One region of the Flagellimonas baculiformis genome, then DNA from elsewhere that is predicted to be linked to it. Evidence: riboswitches for the same ligand, from Rfam matches in the RefSeq annotation. Region 1 holds a riboswitch; the other holds the start of a gene.
The links. A riboswitch is a leader RNA that binds a small molecule or an ion and turns the genes downstream of it on or off. The one in region 1 is predicted to bind cobalamin.

Region 1 (6,621 bases):
CTTTCCCCGTCAATTTTTTCATGGCACTTTGATAGGTGTTTTGGACCGTACCGATTTGATTGCCAACTTTCAACAGTTCATCGGTCAAATTGGTGAATGAATCATATAGATTGCCCGCCTGGGTAGCAATTTCAATGGCAAACCGTTTCTGCTTGTCATTCTTCCAAAGGTTGTCCACCAGTTTTAGGGCTGCCAAAAGCGTTGAAGGTGTGACGATTATGACATCTTTCACAAAAGCATCCTCATACAGGTTGGGCTCGAATGATGAGGCAATGGCAAAGGCAGGCTCCGTTGGAATGAACATGAAAACGGTGTCTGGACTTTCCTCGATCAACAATTGGTAGTTCTTTTTGCTCAGTTCGTCCACATGCCTTTTGATGGAATCGATATGTTGACGGAGGTACCGTTCCTTGAGCACCTCGTCCTCTTCGGAAACGTATTTTTCAAAACTTACGATGGACACTTTACTGTCAACGATCATCTTTTTGCCATCGGGCAGATGAATCAGGACATCTGTTTGGAGTCGTTTGCCTTCTTCATTTTTGAAACTGTCCTGTAGGGTGTACTCCCTGTCCTTGGTAAGTCCGGACTTCTCCAAGATTCTGGTCAGGATTACCTCTCCCCAGTTTCCTTGCATTTTGCTATCGCCTTTGAGGGCTTTGGTGAGGTTTTCGGCCTCTTGTGTTATTTTTAGGTTTTGCCGCTGTAAATCAAGTAGTTGTTGTTTCAAGGAAGCATGCAGACCAAAACTCTCCTTTTGATTTTCCTCTACCTTTTTCTCGAAGAGTTGGATCTTTTCCTGGAGCGGGTTTAGGATAAGTTTGATATTTTTTTGGTTCTGCTCCGTAAATTTCTCGCTCTTTTCCTCCAAGATCTTGTTGGCCAAATTTTCAAATTCCTTGGTGAACTTTTCCTGGAGCTTTTCCACTTCCTCTTTCTGTTCCCTATTCGTACGCTGAAGGTTCTCCAAATCGGCTTGGTAGCGTACCAATTGGTTGCCCAGTTGTTCCTTTTCCCGTTGCAGTTGTTTCTTTTCTTCGTCACCGAGCAGCAATTTGTCGTTCAGGGATTTGATGGAAGCATGCAACTGCTGTTCCCGTTCGCCCCATACGCTTTCGGTGGATTTGGTCTTCAGTTTTTGGATATACATGCCTCCGAAAAGCCCAAGGGCCAAAGTGATTATTCCGATGATGACGTAGATCAATTCTGTACTCATGTAATGGTTTCTGAAGGATAAAGATAACGGATCACGGGCATTATTTGGTGATTTTAAATGAACCGGTCTTCGCATCAAACTGTACCATTTCCATAGGAAATAAACGTTCAAAATGCTTTTGTTCAATCAGCTCACAAGGATCACCGAAGGGATTCGTATCTCCATCCAGAATCAGGATTTTGTCGCACAATTGGATGGCGAGGTCAATCTCATGGGTGGAAAAAAGGATGGTCTTTTGCTGGTCGTGGGCCAACTGTTGCAGCATTTTCAAGATCTGTACCTTATGATAGAGGTCCAAATGCGTGGTGGGCTCGTCCAAGATAATCACTGGGGTGTCTTGGGCCATGGCGCGTGCAATCAGCACCCGTTGCAATTGTCCATCGCTCAGTTCGTGACATTTTCGGTGCTTGAGTTCGTTCAATAAAAAGGCATCCAGACTGTCCTGTACCTGTTTTTGGTCCTCAGGGGACATGGTGCCCAACCAATTGGTATAGGGCTGTCTGCCCAAAGCAATGAGTTCCCCAACGGTAAGGTTTTTGGAAGCAGGTGGTTCGGTCAACACCACGCTCAATTTTTTCGAAAGGTCGGAAGGGGAGTGGCCTTCCACATTTTTTCCTTCCAATTGTATGCTTCCCGATAATTTGGGTTGGAACCTTCCCAAAGTACGGAGCAGCGTGGATTTCCCAATCCCATTGATGCCCACAATTCCGCACAATACCCCTGGTTCCAAGACAAAACTTATATTTTTGGCCACCATTTTTGAGCCATATCCGATGGACAAATTCTTGGTTGAAAGAATGGTCTTGCTTTTGTTTTCCATCAGAATAGCATTTTTCGTTTTCGGACCAAGAGCCATATCACCACGGGCGCACCCACCAAGGAGGTAATGGCGTTGATGGGCAATACATTGGCCGAATTGGGCCATTGCGCGATCATATCGCATAGCAGCATCAATATGGCTCCGTAGAGGAACACGGCCGGTACCAACACTTTGTGTTCCATGGTGTCAAATAGCTGTCGGGTGAGGTGAGGCACGGCCAACCCCACAAAGGCTATGGGTCCGGCAAAAGCCGTAATGCCACCTGCCAATAAACCGGTTGCGATGATGATGATGAACCGGGACCGTTTCAGGGAAACCCCCAAGCTTTGTGCATAGCGCTCCCCCAAAAGAAAGGCGTTCAATGGTTTCAATGAAATGATGCTGAGCAGGATGCCCATCAAAACGATGCCCGTCAACAAAAGGATTTGCTGTGTATTCAGGTTGCCCACACTTCCGAAGGACCAAAAAATGAACCGTTGGAGGTTTTCTGCACTGGAAAAATAGGCCAGGACACTCACGATTGCGGAGGTGATGCTGCCGAACATCAACCCAATGATCAAAAGGGCCATGGTGTCCTTCACCCGTTGCGCAACCACCATCACCACGGCCAATACCAAAAAACTGCCGATGCTGGCAGCAAGGGCCAAGGAAACATCGCCCAAAAAGGACAATGAACCCATTCCAACGAGCAATGAGGTTCCCATAAGCAAGAGTGCGGCCCCTAAACTGGCCCCAGAACTGATGCCCAGTACAAAAGGCCCTGCCAATGGGTTACGGAAGAGGGTCTGCATCAAAAGTCCGCTCAGTGAAAGCCCCCCGCCCACCAAAATGGAGGTGAACGCCTTGGGCACCCGAAAGTCCCAGATGATGTAGTTCCAGGTATCCACTTGGGCAGCGGTGCCCGAAAGAATGGAAACCACTTCGGAAAACGGAATGTTAACCGACCCAGAACTGATGTTCAGCAGCCATGCGAGTATCAAAGCAATGCCCAATAGGACAAAGGAAAGGCGATATGGTGCTGCTCCCTGCATTTACTGTAACGGCTTGATGAATCGGAGTTCATGATCGGGCAGCAACCCAGGGTGCAAAATGGTGATGAGGTCCTTTAGGACCAGATCGGGCCGTTGAGGGGCCAGTTCATAAAAAACAAGTCCTCCTTGGGCCCCTTTTTCAATGGCGTTGGAATAAATCTTCTTTTGGGTGAAGGCCTTAAACTGTTTATGGTGCACGTTCACACTTTCGAGTTCTTCATATGATGTTTGTGATGATGGATTGAGCCAAAAATCGGCCTGTTGGGCCTTTTCCAAAACCGATTCCAAACTCAGACCGATACTTCCCGTTTCTTTAGTGTCGGCCCAAAGATAGTTGGCATTGGCATCGTTCAGGAACTGGGCCATCCAGCTTTGTCCCCCGGCCACATACCAAACATCCTTGTAGAGCCCGCCGGTGAGCACGGTAGGCTTTTCTGTTGCTTTTTGGGCCAATTGTTTGGCCTGCTGATAGGATGTTTCGATTTCCTTGAAAATACGGTCCGCTTGCTGCTCCTTCTGAAAAAAAGGGGCAAAAAACTTGATCCATTCGGCTTTGCCCAGCGGCGTCTGTTCCACCCAATCTCCGTTATAAACTACGGCAATACCTGCATTTAGTAGCGTTTCGTAACCTTTGTTGGTGTCGTTTATCCCAAAGCCCATCACCACTTCGGGTTTCATGGCCAGGGCAATCTCGGTATTGATGCTTTCGTTCATGCCCAGCTCCTTGATCTGACCATTCTCCACCAGTTCCCTGGCTTTGGGCGATGAGATAAAATCTGTATTGGGAAAGCCGACCACCATATCCAGTTCGTCCAATGCTTCCAAGGAAGGGATATGGGTAGTGGAGGTGACTACCATTTTTTCCACGGGCGTACCCACTATGGCATCGTATGCATCCCTAGGAAAGGTCATGGCCGCCAATTTTTCCTTGGGGACCAGTGCGTAGGTGAACGACTGCTGTGCTCCGGGCCATGGGGCCGTGACCTCTATAATGGTGACATCATTGTCCGTATGTACGGTAAACCCTTTGGCATGCCTGATGTTTTGGTCTTGTTTGATAGGGGTTTCGGCTATGGGAACCTTCTTTTCGCCACACCCGATGAGGGTCAAAAAGGCGAGTATGCCTCCTATGTAAATTGATTTTTTCCGCATGACTCCAAAAGTAAGATTATTTGACTTTTGCAGAAAAAGAATGAACGGAATGATTACTTTCGCGCTGAATTTAGGTTCGTGCAGGACATTTTTCCTGTACGATTAAAAGGGAATCCGGTGCAAATCCGGAGCTGTTCCCGCAACTGTAAGTTTGTGCCCCATAAAGGCACCCCGAAGGGATGTTGTTTTCTTCGATACCACTGTCCACAAAACGGATGGGAAGGTAAAGCAACATAAAAACGAGCCAGGAGACCTGCCCAATTCAAACAAACAATGTTAAACTTTCGGGATAAAAGTTTACGTATGGAAACCATACTATGCTCCCGTTTATTCACGTAAACGAAATGAAAAAAAATCATTTTTGGTTATTGGCCGCCCTATTGGCGGGCAAGGGACTTCTTGCGCAAAACACACCGCAGGATTCCTTGAAAGTGCAACAACTGGACGAGGTTGTTGTGAGCGATTCAAAATTTGAACTGAAACGAGAAAATTCAGGAAAGACGGTAATCCAGATCACCGCAAAAGAACTGGAAAGCAGCCAAGGTAAGACGGTTGCCGAGATCATCAACACCAAGAGCGGTATTGAGATTGCCGGTAGCCGTGGCCGCGACGGGGATGTTTTGGGCGTTTATGCCCGTGGTGGCCGGGGAAAACAGGTCTTGGTGATCATCGATGGGGTGAGGGTGTCCGACCCCTCCACATTTTCGGCAGAGTACGACCTACGATTGCTTTCACCCACAAATATTGCGTCGATAGAGATCATCAAAGGGGCGGCAAGCACCTTGTACGGGACCAATGCAGCTACGGCCGTGATCAACATCACCACCAAAAGAAGTTCCCAAAAGGACATTTCTGGCAGTTTCAGCACCACTATCGGTACCAACCAGACCGCAGAGGACCAGAACTATGACCTGGGAAGCATCAGCAATGCGGTGAATGTGAATGGCACCTTGAACAAGTTCAATTATGCAGTAGATTTTTCCAATCGATACAAAAGTGGATTGTCCGCAGCGGTGACACCGGACAATGAAGAGGATGTGTTTTCACACTATAGTACCAATGTGAGGCTGGGCTATCAGTTATCCAAAGATTTTGAGGTGTCGGTCTATGGCAACCAGACCAAGTTCAGCAACGAATACGATGCATCGAACGCAGACGCCCCGAACATCGGGAGAAACGAACAGGAAAGGGTGGGGGTTTCCTCTTCCTTTGCGTATGGAAAAGGTTCTTTGCACCTCAATGCGGCTCTTACCGATTATGAGACCAACTCCCAGGACACCTATGGTGAAAGTGTTTCTGAGGGAAGCAATTGGGTGTTGGACCTCTATAACAAATATGTTTTCGGAGAGCAGTTGCATACCATACTTGGAGTGAATTACATCAAGGATGAAGCTGTCTTTTCTGAAGATGTGGATTTCACCATTGTGGATCCCTATGCGAATGTGGTCTATGTTTCCGATTTTGGGTTGAACCTGAATGCGGGAATTCGTTTGAACAACCATTCGGGGTATGGAAACCATGTGGTGTACAACGTCAATCCGTCCTATGTGTTCCAGACCTCGAACGGATATGTGAAATTGCTCGGTTCGTATGCCACTTCATACATTACGCCCAACCTGACCCAATTGTTTGGGGCATTTGGCGGAAATCCTGATCTGGAACCCGAGGAAAACAGGACCATAGAAGGAGGACTTGAATTCAAAGTGAACGACAGGTTGCGGCTCAGCACGCTTTATTTTGACCGAAACGAAAAGAATGCCATTGGGTATGATGTCAATTTTATGAGCATCAACATTGCTGATGAGATCGATGCGAATGGAGTGGAAGTGGAAGCCGTATGGTTTCCTTTTGATGCCCTGACCGTAGATGCCAACTATACGTTTACGGAACGCAAAGGGGACAACGCCATTCGTATTCCCAAGCACAAGGCCAATGTGAGCTTGGGATATCAATTGAGCGAGAAAACGAATGTATCGTTGAGCTATGCCTACACGGGGCAACGGTTTGATACCGACTTTGTAAGTTTTACGGATATTGAGTTGGATTCCTTCTCATTGGTAAACCTGTATCTGGGACACGAGTTGATTTCGAACAAACTCAATGTGTTTTTGGCAGCGGACAATTTATTGAACGAGGATTACACGGAAATCATTGGATTTACCACCCGGGGACGAAATTTTCGGGTAGGGATGAACCTTAACCTGTAAAAAGAAAAAGCGGCCTTTGGCCGCTTTTTTTTATTTGATTTGGATGTCCAAAGGTTTGTCCAGATACATATGGTCTTTCAAAGGAGTATGTAGTCTCGATGATGTAAAGGATTCGGCTGCCATTTCAACCGTAAAATCCATTTTGGCAGATCCTCCTGAAATTTCTTGTAGTGCACGTGCCAATAGCGGTTCGTT
Region 2 (6,621 bases), on a different contig from region 1:
GATTCCATCCAAAACTACAAACACACCAACGAGTGGATTTTGAACGGCATTGGCAAGGAAACATCGGTAAGCAGCATAAAGGAACGTGTGGAATATGCCAACGGATTTGCCTTGACGGACGGGGAAGCCAATACACTTTTAGGTTATTACGATTCCCTCAATGCCGAGGATGGCCTGTACAATCCAAAGCATTTGCCCTTTGGTGCTTTGGCGGAAATCCAAAAACAGCACAACTCGGTGGGTTGGATCAGCATGCAGCATTCGGCCGATTATGTGGAGCTGGCCATGTACGGCCCTGGAAGCCAATTGTTGAAACCTTTTGTGAAAAATACCGAACTGCACTATCTCATGCTCGAAGCCGCAGAGGTAGAGAATACTTTTTAAAGACGATTTCAAAATAAAATCGAACGGATATTTTTGACCCGGTACAAAGTTCACGATAGTTTATCAGCAAAATCACATTCTTAAAACAGTTTTGAAACAAAAAAACGATGCGTTTCCGCATCGTTCTTTATTCCATGTCTTAAAAAGGTGGTGTTTATGCCTCGCAACTGGTGCACTCTTTCTTTTGCTTGAACTTCTGTGCGGCATTCATACTGTGCTGATAGTACAAAGACTTCAGTCCCAGTTTCCATGCCGTTACGTGGATTTTGTTGATGTCCTTCGTGGGCATGTCGGGGTGCACGATGATGTTTACCGATTGCCCTTGGTCAATATGGTTCTGTCTGTTGGCCGCTTGGTACACGATGTCCAACTGGTCCAACTCGGAATAGGTCTTGAACACTGCCTTCTCCTCTTCGGTCAAAAACTCCAAGTGCTGCACAGATCCATCCATATCGCGAATGCTCTTCCAGACCTCAGCGTTGTTTTGTCCTTTCTCCTCCAATAGGTCCATCAGATAAGGATTCTTGATGGTCACCTTGATCTTTGCAATGTCCTTCACGTAACAATTGCTCCAAATAGGCTCTATTCCCTGGGACACTTGGCCCAAGATAAACGCTGAGGAAGTGGTGGGCGCAATGGCGTTCAAGGTCGTGTTCCTTCTGCCATAGCCTTTCAATACTTCAGGTTCGCCAAAACGTTCGGCCAATTCTTCGGATGCCTTGTAGGAACGCTCCTTGATGGCCTTGAATATTTCATTGTTCAGGTTGTATGCCTCCTGGCTATCAAAAGCAAGGCGCTTTGACTGCAAGAGGGAGTGCCAGCCCAAGGCACCTAGGCCCAAGGCACGGTTTTCCTTGGCAAAGTTATAGGCCCTTTCCATAAAGAGGAAGGTCTGCCTGTCATCACGATCGGAAGAATCCCTGTAGGCTTCCAATTTTTCGATGAATTCGGTGATCACCGCATCCAAGAAATAGACCATGGTCTCCACGGCATCGGTATTTTTCCATTTGTCGTAATGCAACAAATTGATACTGGAAAGCACGCAGACAAAGGACCAATTGTCGTTGGAGGGCAACATGATCTCCGTGCAAAGGTTACTGGCATAGATACGATGGTCTTTGTCCCTGTACACATCCACGGCGCCATCGTTGGCATTGTCGGAGAAGAATACGTAGGGATACCCCATTTCTCCCCTTCTCTGGAGCACTTTTGCCCAAACGACCCGCTTGTCTTCATCACCGGCTATCATTTCCTCCATCCATTGGTTGGTCACGGTGACCCCATGGGTCAATTGTTGGATCGGGTTTCCTTCGGTCCCTATTTCCAAGAATTCCATGATGTCCTTGTGGTCTATGGGCAGGTAGGGCGAAAAGCGGCCGCGACGCACGGAACCTTGGCTCACCACATCCACCATGGACTCGAACAATTGCATGATATGGACCGCTCCGGAAGCCTGTCCGTTGTTCTTCACAGGGGCGCCCCTGTGCCTGATCTTTCCAAAATAGCCGGACGTTCCCCCACCCAATTTGGACATCATGCCCACTTCGGATTGGGTGTAGAGGATGTTCCCCATATCGTCATCGATGTGTGACCCAAAACAGCTGATGGGCAATCCCCTTCTTTTTCCAAAATTGGACCAAACGGGCGATGCCAAGGAGAAAAATCCTTCGGACATGTAATGGTAGAACTTGTCCGCATAGCCGGGTATCTGTAAAATATGTTCGGCCCTCTCCGCAATCTCACGGATACGACCCTCTGGGGTTGCCCCTTCAGTGAGGTAGCCCGACCCCAAAAAACTGCGGCTGTATTCATTCAGCCATTCAAAGCCTTTGTCCTCCTCTTTGGTCTTGAGTTTGGCCAAGGCATCCTTTCTGGCATTTACAAGTTCTTGGGTCTTGTTGTCTTTGATCTGCTCCGTGATCTGTGGGGATGGGGTCTTGTTCTCCATAATTAAAAAAGGTCGTCGCTGGTTATACTTTGTGTTCTCTTGCTATAGTTGATGGATCTTTTTACAAAAAAGTCTCCGTGTTTTGTTCCTATGATCTCGTCATCGAACCATTCGGTCTGTGCCAATAGTTTTTGATCGACATCGAATATTTTGGCAATGCCTATGCTTTCCAAGGAATTGTTGAATCGATTCTTGATGAACTCGTTCACCACGGCCTTCGGCAAAAAGTCGAGTTCCCCTTCCTCAAAGATCCAATCCACGATCTTGCTCTCCGATTGGAAAGCCTCTTCGCATAGTTCCTGGATCATGGTCTTGTACTCCTGATCGAACCACTCTGGGCGTTCCTTTTTGATGATATTGATCACATCGATCCCGAAATCCCCATGGATCTGCTCTTCTTTTGAAGTGGCCTCGACCACATTGGAAATTCCCTTGAGCATGTTCTTATGCTTGTTGAACGCCATGATGATCAAGAACTGGGAGAAGAGGGAAACGTGCTCAATGAACAGGGAGAAAAGCAAAATGGACTCCGCATATTCCCTGTTGTTCTCGCTCTTGGCATTTTTAAGGGCGGTCTCCAAATACTGCACCCGTTTCATGATAACAGGTTTTTTCTTGAGGTTCTCAAACTCGTTGTTCAGACCCAATATCTCCAACAAATGGGAATAGGCATCATGGTGCCTCACCTCGCTCTCGGCAAAGGTGGCCCCAACGGATCCTATCTCTGGCTTGGGCATGCGGTGGTAAATATCCCCCCAAAAGGTCTTTACCGCCACTTCTATCTGGGAAATGGCCAACATGGTGTTCTTGATGGCACTTTTTTCAACTTCGTTCAGGCCAGATTTGAAATCCTGGATGTCGCTGGTAAAGTTGAACTCGGTATGGATCCAGTACGAGTGCCTGATCGCTGGCACATATTCGTACAATTGGGGATACTCGTAGGGCTTCAGGTTGATGCGCTTTTCGAAAATGTCCGTTTGGCGCATTTGGGCCCTTTTGTTCCTATAAATAATGTATGCTTTGGCCACGTCATGGAACTCACTGTTCATGAGTTCGTTCTCCACCACATCCTGTACCTCTTCCACGGTCGGCACATACTGTTCGTCCCTGCTCTTTCGTTCCAACAAAGTACGTTGTACGTTGTCGGCAATGGTCTGCGCATCACTGATCTGCCCATGGTCCACGGCGGTCATGGCTTTCAGAATGGCATTTGTAATTTTGTGTAAATCAAATGTTTGGGTACTAAAATCTCTTTTAGTGATATGAGAAATATGCATTTGGAAAACTTTTTGGAGTTGCACGAAATAGCTCGATTGTAAAATTCATATTTTCTTTACTTGGATTTTACATTGACCCCATCAGGTTCTCAACACTTTTATCAACATTCCCATTTTTGGGGCCAAAAAATCACTGTTACAAACCTAAAAACTGGGCTTTTCGGAAAAGCTGACAAGTGTCATCCGACCATAGGATTTTTTCCACAAAAAACACAGCAAATGCAATTGAAAGGAATATTGCCTACTTTTACAGCCATAAGTTCTTTACTTAATTTCTTTATCAAAACGATAAGGGTTTCCGACACAGGTCGGGATTAAAAGGGAATCGTGTGTAAATCACGAGCTGACGCGCAACTGTAAGTCCGATCCCATTTGGGATAGCATGTTTTTGCCATAAGAGCCATTGTCCAAAAGGATGAGAAGGCGGCAAAAATCGGACAAGCCAGGATACCTGCCCATATCGTTCCTACGTTGTAGGATTTTGACGGTGCCTTCGCGTACAGGGCAGGTCGGACGTTTGAACCTTACCGGGAACCCCTCGGCAAATTCCTTCTGCGTTCTTCTTGTTTTAAGGCATTGCGAAGTTGAGCTAAGGAGCTTTTATCTAATTGTTCAATTTTATAAAAGCTTTAGCAATGAAAACAAGCAATTTGGGCTATCCGAGGATCGGGGCCCACCGTGAGCTGAAAAGGGCTTGCGAAAAGTATTGGGCCGGAAAGATCTCCTTGGAGGACCTACTCGAGACCGGAAAGAGCATCCGAACGGAAAACTGGAAACTCCAACAGGAAAAGGACATCGACCTGATCCCCTCCAACGATTTTTCATTTTACGACCAAGTTCTGGACACCACGCTGATGGTGGGTGCCATTCCAGAACGGTACAAAAACGCACAAGAATCCCATAAAAATCCAGTGGACCTCTATTTTGCCATGGCAAGGGGGCTACAAAAAGAGGGGGTGGATGTCATCGCCATGGAAATGACCAAATGGTTCGACACCAACTACCATTACATTGTCCCAGAATTTGAAAAGGACCAACAATTCGAAATACTTTCCACAAAGATCATCGATGAATTCAATGAAGCAAAGGCTCTGGGCATCCATACGAAACCTGTGCTCTTGGGCCCTGTCACCTATCTGCTGTTGGGCAAGGAAAAGGAAGAGGGTTTCCATAGGCTCGACCTCTTGCCCAAACTGCTTCCTGTTTACCATATCCTTTTTGAAAAATTGGAGAAAGCTGGGGCCACTTGGATCCAAATGGACGAACCTGTTCTAGCCACAGATCTGACGGCCGAGGAACAAGAGGCCATTTCCAAAGTATATCAGGGAATAGCCGAGAAGTTCCCTTCATTAAAAATTCTGTTGGCCAGCTATTTTGAAGGTTTTGGGGACAATCTTGACACGGTGCTGTCCTTACCTGTCTGCGCCCTGCACCTGGACCTGAAACGAAGCCCCGATCAATTGAACGAAGTTTTGGAATCTGGAAAGCTTGGAGAAAAAACATCCCTATCATTGGGCGTGGTGGACGGTCGCAATGTGTGGAAAAATGATTTTGCCGCATCATTGGAATACATCCGCAGGGCAAAAAAACAATTGGGCGAAGACCGAGTGATCATCTCCCCGTCCTGTTCGCTCTTGCACGTGCCCAATGATCTGGATCTGGAAACCAATGAAAAGACACTTCCAAAGGAAGTGAAGGACTGGATGGCCTTTGCCAAACAGAAACTGGAGGAGCTCCAAAGCCTCCAAACCCTTTCAGGAAACCCGGAACACTTCTCCCACCCACTCTTTAAGGACAATTTGGCCTCTATGGAAAAAAGGAAAAATGCTGCATTGATCCATAAACCCGAGGTAAAGCACCGAGTGGAACACCTCAGCGAGAGTGATTTCCAAAGGACATCTCCTTTTGAAAAGAGAAAAGTGCTTCAGGCAACGCATTTAAAACTCCCGCTCTTCCCCACAACGACCATTGGCTCCTTCCCCCAGACCCCTGAGGTGAGGCAGGCCCGATCGCTGTTCAAGAAAGGGGATCTCAACGAACAGAAATACATCGATTTTCTAAAAAAGGAGACCGAAAAGGCGATACACTTTCAAGAAGAGATTGGTCTTGATGTGCCCGTTCATGGCGAATTTGAGCGCAACGACATGGTGGAATATTTCGGTGAACAACTGGAAGGCTTTGTCTTTACCCAAAATGGGTGGGTACAGAGTTATGGCTCCCGTTGCGTGAAACCTCCCGTCATTTTCGGGGATGTATCAAGACCCAAGCCCATGACGGTGTTCTGGACCGCCTTTGCACAATCGTTGACGGAAAAACCCGTAAAAGGCATGCTCACAGGACCGGTCACCATTCTGCAATGGTCGTATGTACGGGACGACCAAGCCCGTTCCACAACCTGCAACCAGATTGCCCTCGCCATTCGTGACGAAGTGGTGGACCTTGAAAGAGCAGGCATAAAAATCATACAAGTGGACGAACCTGCCATACGCGAAGGACTCCCCTTGCGCAAAAAAGATTGGAAAACCTATCTGGACTGGGCCATTGGAGCATTCAAACTGTCCACAAACGGCGTGGAAGATTCCACACAGATCCATACGCACATGTGCTATTCCGAGTTCAACGATATCATCAAGGACATTGCGGACATGGATGCCGATGTGATCACCATCGAGTGCTCACGTTCACAGATGGAGCTCTTGGATGCTTTTTCAGAATTCGATTATCCCAACGATATTGGACCGGGAGTTTACGACATCCATTCGCCCAGGGTGCCGTCCTCCAAGGAGATTTTGGGGCTTTTGCAAAAAGCGGAAAAGGTGCTGCCCGCCTCCAAGCTTTGGGTAAACCCGGATTGTGGGTTGAAGACCCGGGGATGGGAAGAAACCAAGGAAGCCTTGAAAATTATGGTTTCTGCGGCCCAGCAAATGAGGGATATGGTAGCACATCCATCACATTAACATTATCGGGGCCGATGCAAACATCGGCCCCAAATTAAATGGTCATACACCTATG

Region 2: another riboswitch for cobalamin. It lies ahead of metE (5-methyltetrahydropteroyltriglutamate--homocysteine S-methyltransferase); the one in region 1 lies ahead of SD450_RS10065 (TonB-dependent receptor plug domain-containing protein).

Annotation. Positions count from the first base shown of each region.
Region 1 is NZ_JAUZVW010000006.1:24,255-30,875, reverse strand. Features, by position in the region: gene rmuC (DNA recombination protein RmuC) at 1-1,216, opposite strand, end outside; gene SD450_RS10080 (ABC transporter ATP-binding protein) at 1,257-2,036, opposite strand; gene SD450_RS10075 (iron ABC transporter permease) at 2,036-3,067, opposite strand; gene SD450_RS10070 (ABC transporter substrate-binding protein) at 3,068-4,219, opposite strand; cobalamin riboswitch at 4,275-4,494, shown strand; gene SD450_RS10065 (TonB-dependent receptor plug domain-containing protein) at 4,564-6,426, shown strand; gene SD450_RS10060 (S41 family peptidase) at 6,457-6,621, opposite strand, start outside.
Region 2 is NZ_JAUZVW010000002.1:467,151-473,771, reverse strand. Features, by position in the region: gene SD450_RS04880 (alkaline phosphatase) at 1-384, shown strand, start outside; gene SD450_RS04875 (ribonucleoside-diphosphate reductase subunit alpha) at 539-2,332, opposite strand; gene SD450_RS04870 (ribonucleotide-diphosphate reductase subunit beta) at 2,335-3,609, opposite strand; cobalamin riboswitch at 3,885-4,082, shown strand; gene metE (5-methyltetrahydropteroyltriglutamate--homocysteine S-methyltransferase) at 4,245-6,566, shown strand; gene SD450_RS04860 (PAS domain-containing protein) at 6,619-6,621, shown strand, end outside.